DNA from 3 places in the Pseudomonas sp. LY-1 genome. Region 2 is predicted to be linked to each of the others. Evidence: riboswitches for the same ligand, from Rfam matches in the RefSeq annotation. Region 2 holds a riboswitch; each other region holds the start of a gene.
The links. A riboswitch is a leader RNA that binds a small molecule or an ion and turns the genes downstream of it on or off. The one in region 2 is predicted to bind cobalamin.

Region 1 (3,269 bases), 750 kb from region 2:
CCAGATCTGCCGTTGTGCCAGGTCGGCAGCGGCAGTGCCCGGCAATTCCGGCGGCAGGCCCAGGGTTGGCGCCAGCACGAAGGTTGCGTAACCGGCCAGGCCCCACAGCAGGCCTTGAGCCGTGCGAGTCGGCGCGCGCAGGGTGTAGAGCCCGGCGAGCATCAAGGCGAAACCGACCGCCACCACCAGATTGCCGCCGGTGGTCGACAGCACGCGCTGCCAGCCATCTTCCGGCTCCCAGGCTTCGGCGTCATGGGCGTGTGCAGCGGTGCCGGCGGCGTGCTCGTGTACCACTTGCGTCGCGGCCGGGGCTTTTTCAAAGGTTTCCGCCTGCATGATTAGCGGGGCGACCCAGAAACTTTGCAGCAAGGTCAACAACAGGGCGGCCAGCAGCCCACTGAAACCTGCGGTTTGCGCAATACGCTTGATCATGTCGGCAGGTCTCAATGGCACGGGAACGCGGCGCTGTGGCGGGTATCGTGGGCGGCGTTGTGTACCGCTTCGATATGCGAGAACCCGGCGAAATACACCAGGCACGCGCCGAGGATCGACGCGCCGATGGCGGCGCCCAGGCGTTGGCTCAGGGTGGCGGTGCTGCTGGTGCTAGGCGAGGTGCTGCTGATGATCGACATGGCGCGTCCCTTCAGGGGTTCAGGGTGACACGAGCGCATGCAAAACCCGCGAGCCAGGCACGCAGGGTTCAAACAGCGCCCGCCCACCGCGGGTTTGTTAGATGATTTTTTTCGGGCCGGTCTCCGGGCTTGCGAGGGGGCTCTTGAACTGAGTCCTGAAAGCATCGCCTTCCCATGCACAAAGCACAGTGGCCGTGACGCTTCGCTCGCTTACCGTTGCGGGGGCAGCACCGGACTGGTCATATCGCTATGACGCACCGGTTTCCCGTTTCACCCTGTGAAGGGCACCCGAAACAAGGTGTGTAGGAAAGCATGCAGGGCGACGGTAGTCAAATTGACTGAGCCCCTGTAGCCTTGCACCCTCGAGGTTCTTCGGCCCAGGCCGGAGCTAAGAAGGGAACGCGGTTCAAGCCGCGGCTGCCCCCGCAACTGTGAAGGGTTTATCTGACTGCCACGCCACTGCCATCAAGGCGGGAAGGCGCAGCCAGCGCCGGTCGCAAGACCCGCAAGCCCCAAGCCAGGAGACCTGCCTCGCAACCGATTTTTCAATTCAACCGGGCGGGGTGATCCGGTGACGAAATCTGCTGCTGCGCGTCGCGCAGGGCCTATCGTCCCGTATGCCCGCCCCCAAGGGCATCCGATGAAAACACTGGCCAAACTCCCCGTCACCATCGTTACCGGCTTTCTCGGCTCGGGCAAAACCACCTTGCTGCGCCATATGCTCGATAACGCCCAGGGCCGTCGCATCGCGGTGATCGTCAACGAGTTCGGCGAGCTGGGCATCGACGGTGAAATCCTCAAGCAGTGCTCCATCGGCTGCACCGAGGAAGAAGCCAACGGCCGCGTGTATGAACTGGCCAACGGCTGCCTGTGCTGCACCGTGCAGGAAGAGTTCTTCCCGGTGATGCGCGAACTGGTTGCCCGTCGCGGCGACCTTGACCATATCCTCATCGAAACCTCCGGCCTGGCCCTGCCAAAACCTTTGGTCCAGGCGTTCCAGTGGCCGGAAATCCGCAACGCCTGCACGGTCGATGCGGTGATCACCGTGGTCGACAGCCCCGCCGTGGCGGCCGGCACCTTCGCCGCCTTCCCGGATCAGGTCGACGCCCAGCGCAAACTCGACCCGAACCTGGACCACGAATCACCGCTGCATGAACTGTTCGCCGACCAACTGGCCAGCGCCGACCTGGTGATCCTCAACAAGTGCGACCTGATCAGCCCCGACGACCTGGCCCGCGTGCGCCTGGAAGTCGCCGAAGAGTTGCCGCCGGCGGTGAAGATCATCGAAGCCAGCAGCGGTCGGGTACCGCTGGACGTGCTGATCGGCCTGGGCGCCGGCTCCGAAGAGCACATCGACGGCCGCCACAGCCATCACGATCATCATCACGAAGGCGAAGGCGAAGACGATCATGATCACGATGCGTTCGACTCCATTTCCATCGACCTGCCCCAGTCCGACGAAGCCCTGCTGCTCGACGCCCTGAGCCAATTGGTGGTGCAGCACGGCATCCTGCGCGTCAAAGGCTTCGCGGCGATCCCGAACAAGCCGATGCGCCTGCTGATCCAGGGCGTGGGCACGCGCTTCGACAAACACTTCGACCGCGCCTGGAGCGCCGACGAAGCGCGCATCACGCGCCTGGTGCTGATCGGCCAGGACCTCGACGCGGCGGGCCTCGAAGCGCAATTGCGCGCCGCCCTCAGCGTTTAACCCATGCACCTGCTCAGGACCCAGCCCGGCGGTTTCGTCGCGGACGACAACATTGCCGACCTTGGGCAAACCCCCGCCGAGCTGGTGATCCTGTGCAGCGGCGATTCCAGCCTGGCGCTGCTGGCCGAAGCGGCCCAGCAGTTGCCCGAGGATTACCCGAGCTTGCGCCTGGCCAACCCGATGCAGGTGCAGAACCATGCATCGGTGGACCTGTACGTCGATGAAGTGCTGCGCCACGCCAAGGTCATCCTGATTTCCCTGCACGGCGGCATCGGCTATTGGCGTTACGGCGTCGAGCGCCTGGTGGCGTTGGCCGAGCGCGGGGTCACGCTGATCCTGGTGCCGGGGGATGACCGCCCCGACCCGGAACTCAGCGGCCTCAGCACCGTGGATGCCGCAGCGCGTGACCGCCTGTGGCAGTTCCTGCGCCAGGGCGGCCTGGGTAATGCGCTGGATTTTTATCGCTGCCTGGCCAGCGCTTACCTGGGCCGCGACTATGCCTGGGCCGAGCCGCAAACCCTGGCGCGCAGCGCGATTTATCACCCGCGTAAAGCCCATGCGTGCCTCAACGACTGGCAGTTGGATTGGAATCCTGAGTGCCCGGTGGCGGCGGTGCTGTTCTACCGCTCCCATCTGCAAGCGGCCAATACCGGTTTTATCGATGTGTTCTGCCAGCGTCTGCAGGCGGCGGGCCTGAATCCGTTGCCAATGGCAGTGGCCAGTCTGAAGGAGCCTGGCTGCCTGACGGCGGTCGAGGACTGGCTGGATGAGGTCGGGGCGGCGGTGATTCTCAACACCACCGGCTTTGCCCAGTCCAGCCCCGAAGCGCCGCATTTGCGGCCGTTTCGCCGCAATATCCCGGTGATCCAGGCGATTTGCGCCCAGGACAACCAACCCGCCTGGCAGGCCAGCGAACAAGGCCTCGGCCC
Region 2 (3,269 bases):
ACACCGTGGGCCAACTCATGGCCAATGACATCAAGGGCTATCGTGAACCGGTTGAATAGCTGCTGATCGCCATTACCAAACACCATCTGGCTCGAGTTCCAGAATGCATTGTTGTAGTTCTGGCCAAAATGAACGGTCGCGTCCAGCGCCATACCGGCGTCGTCTATGGAGTTGCGGTCGAAGACCTGATCGAAAAAATCGAATGTGGCGCCCAACCCATCGTAGGCCTCGTCCACCGCCACATCACCACTGACGGGTTGCCCTTCGCCACGGATCAACTTGCCCGGCAGGCTATCGGCGCCCTCGGCGCTGTAGATCGAACGCCGTTTTTCGGCGCCCATGGGCAGGGCCATGTGGGCGGCCCCTTTGGCGGGTACGGCAACCATGCGCAACGAACGGAACGTGCTGTCTTTGGCGCGTGTGCGTAACGCGACTTCCCGTTGCGCTTTATCGCCGTTGCGGGCGATCTGGTCGAGCATGTATGGCGGGATCAGGCAGAAAATCGGGTTGCGATGCTGGCGAACACACATTGGCTGGCTCCATTTTGGCGTGGGGTGAACGTCCGGGTAACCGTTCAAGAATAGTCCTGCCGTGGCGGCTTGGGCCAAATTGTCATGAAGCTATGCTGCAGTAGTGTTAATCCGAGGACTGCGAGGAACTTACAATGCCCCCACGCGCCACCAAAATCGACCTTTCGCACCGCCCCCGGCTCGCCGATCTGCGCCCGTTGATCGCGGCCGGCCCGAGTCTCATGGAGGCCAGGGCGGTGACTGCGCGTGTCACTGCGGCCAAGGACCTGCAGGACCGGCGCGGCTACGCTGAAGCGTTTCTCGACCGCTTCGTGGTGCCATGGCCCACGGTGGATGAAGCCCTGCTGGCTGACGTACAGCCGCTGCGCCTGGACTACACGCATTTCTCAGTGACCATGTCGCGCTCGAGGCGACTGGCACTCTACGTGGGCGCCAATATCGATGGCGCACAGCATGTGGATATCATCCGCAGCAACGACGCCTGGGCCTACGACGGCCGCCTGCCCATCAGCGCACAGGTGGGTGATGCGCTCTACACCGACAATGGCCTGGACCGCGGTCATCTGGTGCGCCGACAGGACCCCAACTGGGGTGACGCGGCCAACACCGCCAATACCGACACCTTCCACTTCACCAACTGCTCACCGCAGATGAGCGGCTTCAACCAGAAGACCTGGCTGGAACTCGAGGACTACATTCTCGATAACACACAACGCTGGAAAGCCCGGGCCACGGTGTTTACCGGCCCGGTGTTGGCGGACGACGACCGCGTCTACCGGGGCGTTAAAATCCCCAAAGCGTTCTGGAAAGTGGTCGCCTACCTCAGCGACGACGGCAAGCCCTGCGCCAGCGCCTACATGATCGACCAAAACCGCGAGCTGGGTCAGCTCGACCTCATGTTCGGCCAGCTCAGAACCTACCAGCGCAGCGTGATTCAGATCGAACGCTTGACCGGTATCCGCTTCGCCAACCTGGCCGACTACGATGGTTTCAGCAATGAAGAGCGCGCCACGGGGACGCGAATTGAAGCGCTGATCCAGGGCCCTGAAGATATTCGTCTGTAACCGGACGACCTAAGGCTATATCGCCCCGCCGTGATCGACTACCATACCGCGCCGGTTCCCAAACGGGACTAATAGGGAATCCGAAGCGCGGTACACCGCGCCAATCGGAACTGCCCCCGCAACTGTAGATGCCGAGCCCGCTCCCCCACTGCCACTGGACCCCGTCCGGGAAGGCTGGAGCGTGGCGACGACGCATCAGTCAGGAGACCTGCCGGCCCAGTAAAATCACTAACCGGCGGGGTGTCCGGGAAGGACATCCTTGCCTGCCTCACCCGCAGCGGTCGAGGGCGTGTTTCCGAACCGTACACCCCCTGTTCCAGGTACGGCTCCAAGGAGATTGCCCAATGCTGCCACGCGTTACCGCCCTGCTCACCGGCCTGGGCCTGTGTGCCCTGGCCCAAGCGGCCCCCACTCAGTACCCGCTGACAGTGGAGAACTGCGGCAGCAGCCTGACCTTCGCGCAAGCGCCCGCCCGCGCCGTGACCATCGGCCAGGCTGCCACCGAAATGCTCTATGCCCTCGGCGTGGGCGATAAAGTGGTCGGCACGTCGCTGTGGTTCAACAACGTGCTGCCACAGTTCAAGGCGCTGAACGACGGCATCGAACGCCTGGCCAATAACGAACCGAGCTTCGAGTCGGTGATCGCCAAGCGCCCGCAACTGGTGGCGGCCGAGCTGGAATGGGTGGTCGGCCCGCAAGGCGTGGTGGGCACCCGCGAGCAGTTTCATGAGTTGAAGATCCCCACCTACCTGCTGCCCTCCGACTGCGAAGCCAAGAACAACCGGGTGGGCGCCGACGGCACGCGGCTGGAGCCGTTCCGCATCGACACGATCTACAAGGGCATCCGCCAGTTGGCGGAGATTTTCGACGTGCAGGATCGCGGCCAGCAACTCAACGATGAACTCAAGGCGCGCCTGGCCAAGTCCGTCGCCACCGTGCAAGGCAAGGGGCTCAAGCAGGCCAGCGCGCTGGTGTGGTTTTCCAGCGCCGAGATGGCCAGCGATCCCTATGTGGCCGGTCACAAGGGTGTCCCCGAATTCATGCTGCAAACGCTCGGCCTGCGCAACGTGGTGCAGTCCGATGAGGAATGGCCCGCCGTCGGCTGGGAAACCATCGCCAAGGCCAACCCCACCGTGCTGGTGATCGCCCGCATGGACCGTCGCCGCTACCCGGCCGACGATCATGCACAGAAGCTCGCCTTCCTGCGCAGCGACCCGGTGACGCGCAACATGGACGCGGTGAAACACAACCGCATCATCATCCTCGACGCCATGGCCCTGCAGGCCAGCGTGCGGACCTTCGAGGGTCTTGAACAACTGGCCGCGGCCATCGACGGCTACGACCTGCCGAAATGATACGAACCCTACTCGCCCTGGCATTGCTACTGATCGCCGTGCTCGCCGGCGTGGCCATCGGCGAAACCGCCATCGCGCCGCAGGTGGTGTTGCAGGTACTCGCCAACAAACTGTGGGCGGCCGGCTACGTGCTGGACCCGATCGATGAAGGCGTGGTGTGGAACTACCGCCTGACCCGCGCCCTGGTCGCCGCCGCATGCGGGGCCGGGCTGGCCACCTGCGGGGTGATTTTGCAGTCGTTGTTGCGCAACCCCCTGGCCGATCCTTACCTGCTGGGCATCAGCGCCGGCGCGTCGACCGGCGCAGTCCTGGTGGTGCTG
Region 3 (3,269 bases), 230 kb from region 2:
TCAAGCCAACGCTCGGCGCCTGGTGTGCGGCCTGGAGCAAACGGTGCAGCAGTTCGGGAGCCACATCGCCGCCGCTGAAGTGACGCATGTCGCGGCGCTCGGCGATGGCGCGGTAGACGGCCTGGCGCTCGGCTTCGGGGAAGGCGTTGTCGGTCATGAGCCTATCGCGGGCAAGCCCGCTCCCGCAGTGGATTCGTGGTGTTTAGCCGAGTGCGATTTGCCTTCGCCGGGCGCAAACAGCGCAGCAACGGCGCGGGGGTTGGAAGGGAAATAGAAGTGGACGTAGGACGCGGTCAGCCGCCCCTGCCGATACACCGCCTCGGCCCCGCGCCCACCATTGGGGCTCACGCCACGGGCAACGGGCTGCCATTCGGTGCTGGTCAGCGAGTGGTGATAGGTATGACCGCGCAACACACCCTCGGGCAATTCGACGCTTTGCAGGGCCAGGGCCGCGAGCTTCTTTTGCATCACCGCATCGCCCTGTAGCAGGCCGACCAGTTCGGCGCGGATGCCGTCGACATCGGTGAGCGAGTCCAACAGATAAAGCATCCCGCCACACTCGGCGAGCAGCGGTTTGCCGGCAGCGTGATGGGCACGGATCGCATCCAGCATCGCGGTGTTTTCCGACAGCGCCTGGTGATGCAGTTCGGGGTAACCGCCCGGCAGATAGAGGCTGTCGGCATCGGGCAATTGGCGATCATGGATCGGCGAGAAGAAGCTCAACTCAGCGCCCATCGCCCGCAGCAGATCGAGGCTCGCACCGTAGGTGAAGGCGAAGGCTTCGTCACGGGCGATGGCAATACGCACGCCGGCCAGCAACGGTTCGGCGCGGATCACGGGCGGTGCGGCAAAGGTCACCGGCGGCGGCAACGCGACCTCGCAACTGCTGCCCAACGCCTGGGCGGCAGCGTCCAGGCGCAGGTCGAGGTCATTCAGTTCGCTGGCTTGCACCAGGCCCAGGTGGCGACTGGGCAATTCGATAGCGGTCTCGCGGGACAGCGCGCCATACCAGCGCAGGCCTTCGGTGAGGCTGCCTTCAAGCAGTTGTGCATGGCGCAGGGTGCCGACGCGGTTGGCCAGCACCCCGGCGAACGGCAAGTCCGGCTGGTAGCGTGCCAGGCCGAGGGCCAGGGCGCCGAAGGTTTGCGCCATCGCAGTGCCATCGATCACGCCGAGCACCGGGACACCGAAGTGTCGCGCCAGGTCAGCGCTGGAAGGCGTGCCGTCGAACAGGCCCATCACGCCTTCGATCAGGATCAGGTCCGCCTCCCCCGCTGCTTCCCACAGCAAGCGACGACTTTCCTGCTCGCCCACCATCCACATATCCAATTGATACACCGGCGCACCGCTGGCGCGCTCGTGAATCATCGGGTCGAGGAAGTCCGGGCCGCATTTGAACACGCGCACCTTACGCCCCAGGTTGCGGTGCAAACGGGCCAGCGCGGCGGTGACCGTGGTTTTGCCCTGGCCGGACGCCGGTGCGGCGATCAAGACGGCCGGGCAATGACGGGGCTGATTCAAAGTTCGACGCCTTTCTGTGCCTTGATACCGGCCTGGAACGCGTGCTTGAGCATGCCCATCTCGGTGACGGTGTCGCCCATTTCGATCAGCTCGGGCTTGGCGCCACGGCCGGTGACGACCACGTGCTGCATCGGCGGGCGGGCCTGCAGATCGCCAAGGACTTGATCCAGGTCGAGATAGCCGTGCTTGAGCGCGATGTTCAGCTCATCCAGCACCACCAGACCGATGGACGGGTCTTGCAGCAATTGGCGGGACACCGCCCAGGCGGCTTCAGCGGCCGCGATGTCGCGCTGGCGGTCCTGGGTTTCCCAGGTAAAACCCTCGCCCATCACATGGAAACGCACTTGCTCGGGGAAGCGGCGGAAGAACAGTTCTTCGCCGGTGCTGTTGCGCCCCTTGATGAACTGCACCACACCGCACTGCATGCCATGGCCCATGGCACGGGCCAGCATGCCAAATGCCGAGCTGCTCTTGCCTTTGCCGTTGCCGGTCAGCACCAGCAGCAAGCCGCATTCGTTCGGGGAATTGGCGATGCGTTCATCGATCACGGCTTTTTTACGCAGCATGCGCGCCAGGTGGCGTTCGTCGCGCTCGGGGGAATCGGTCATGGCAGCTCTCCGTTGGGGCTGGACAAAAACGGCGGGCAGGAAAAATCAAAAACAGACAGCCAAGCATCGCCCACCGTGATGCTGTTGGATGATCCGGGCCGGTCTCCGGGCTCATGAGTGGCGCGCTAGAGCGCACGCCGACGGCGCGCCTTCCCATATCGCGAGCGATACAGTGGCAAACAGCACCGTTTTGACTCATTTACCGTTGCGGGGGCAGCGCCGGAATCGCGGCAGCACTGTGTACAAGTGCGCTCACTCACCGGCTTCCCTGTTTCACTCAGTCGACCCGTAGGTCACAGAGCACCTGGAACAAGCCGCGAAGGTTAGTGGGTTGGGGGTGGAGCGTCAATTAAAGCTGGCCTTGTACTTGAACCATCGCCGCAACGCACACCTCTACCCTTACAGGCATCCAGGAGAAAACCATGCATAAAACAAGACTCGCCTTACTGATCATGCTCGCGGGCAGCCTTGCCGCCTGCGGCGAAAGCTCGACCCTGAAGGTATCCGACGGCACCGGGCCTTCACCGCAACTGCCGGAACCGAACAAGACGCTGATCCCCACGGTGAACATCGCTCCGGCCATCGGCTGGCCCGCAGGCACCACGCCGACGGCCGCCGCCGGCACCCAGGTGGCGGCCTTCGCCGAAGGCCTGGACCACCCGCGCTGGCTGTACGTATTACCCAACGGCGATGTGCTGGTGGCGCAAACCAACGCGCCGCCCAAGCCGGATGACTCCAAAGGCATTCGTGGCTGGGTGATGGAGAAAGTCATGGGCCGCGCCGGCGCCGGTGTGCCGAGCCCAAACCGCATCACCCTGCTGCGCGATGCCGACCACGATGGGGTCGCGGAGACCCGCACGGTATTCCTGGAAAACCTCAACTCGCCCTTCGGCATGACGCTGGTCGGCAATGACCTGTACGTGGCCGATTCGGACAAGCTGCTGCGCTTTGCCTATCAGACCGGCGAAACCGTGATCAAGACCGCCGGCAGCAAGGTCATCGACCTGCCAGCGGGCAGCATCAACCATCACTGGACGAAAAACGTGGTGGCCAGCAAGGACGGCAGCAAGTTGTATGTGAGCGTCGGTTCCAACAGCAACGTCGCCGAGAACGGCCTGGAAGCGGAACAAGGCCGCGCGG

Region 1: it holds a riboswitch for cobalamin, as region 2 does, so the genes downstream of both, cobW (cobalamin biosynthesis protein CobW) here and MOQ67_RS21880 (ABC transporter substrate-binding protein) in region 2, are expected to answer to the same signal.
Region 3: it holds a riboswitch for cobalamin, as region 2 does, so the genes downstream of both, cobO (cob(I)yrinic acid a,c-diamide adenosyltransferase) here and MOQ67_RS21880 (ABC transporter substrate-binding protein) in region 2, are expected to answer to the same signal.

The regions. Positions count from the first base shown of each region.
Region 1 covers NZ_CP094353.1:4,040,246-4,043,514, reverse strand. The annotation lists gene MOQ67_RS18380 (CbtA family protein) at 1-432, opposite strand, end outside; gene MOQ67_RS18375 (CbtB domain-containing protein) at 444-632, opposite strand; cobalamin riboswitch at 730-939, opposite strand; cobalamin riboswitch at 981-1,180, shown strand; gene cobW (cobalamin biosynthesis protein CobW) at 1,273-2,340, shown strand; gene cobN (cobaltochelatase subunit CobN) at 2,344-3,269, shown strand, end outside.
Region 2 covers NZ_CP094353.1:4,785,733-4,789,001, forward strand. The annotation lists gene MOQ67_RS21870 (M4 family metallopeptidase) at 1-530, opposite strand, end outside; gene MOQ67_RS21875 (DNA/RNA non-specific endonuclease) at 665-1,594, shown strand; cobalamin riboswitch at 1,630-1,824, shown strand; gene MOQ67_RS21880 (ABC transporter substrate-binding protein) at 1,939-2,949, shown strand; gene MOQ67_RS21885 (FecCD family ABC transporter permease) at 2,946-3,269, shown strand, end outside.
Region 3 covers NZ_CP094353.1:5,018,187-5,021,455, forward strand. The annotation lists gene bluB (5,6-dimethylbenzimidazole synthase) at 1-157, opposite strand, end outside; gene MOQ67_RS22980 (cobyrinate a,c-diamide synthase) at 154-1,521, opposite strand; gene cobO (cob(I)yrinic acid a,c-diamide adenosyltransferase) at 1,518-2,129, opposite strand; cobalamin riboswitch at 2,209-2,452, opposite strand; gene MOQ67_RS22990 (PQQ-dependent sugar dehydrogenase) at 2,552-3,269, shown strand, end outside.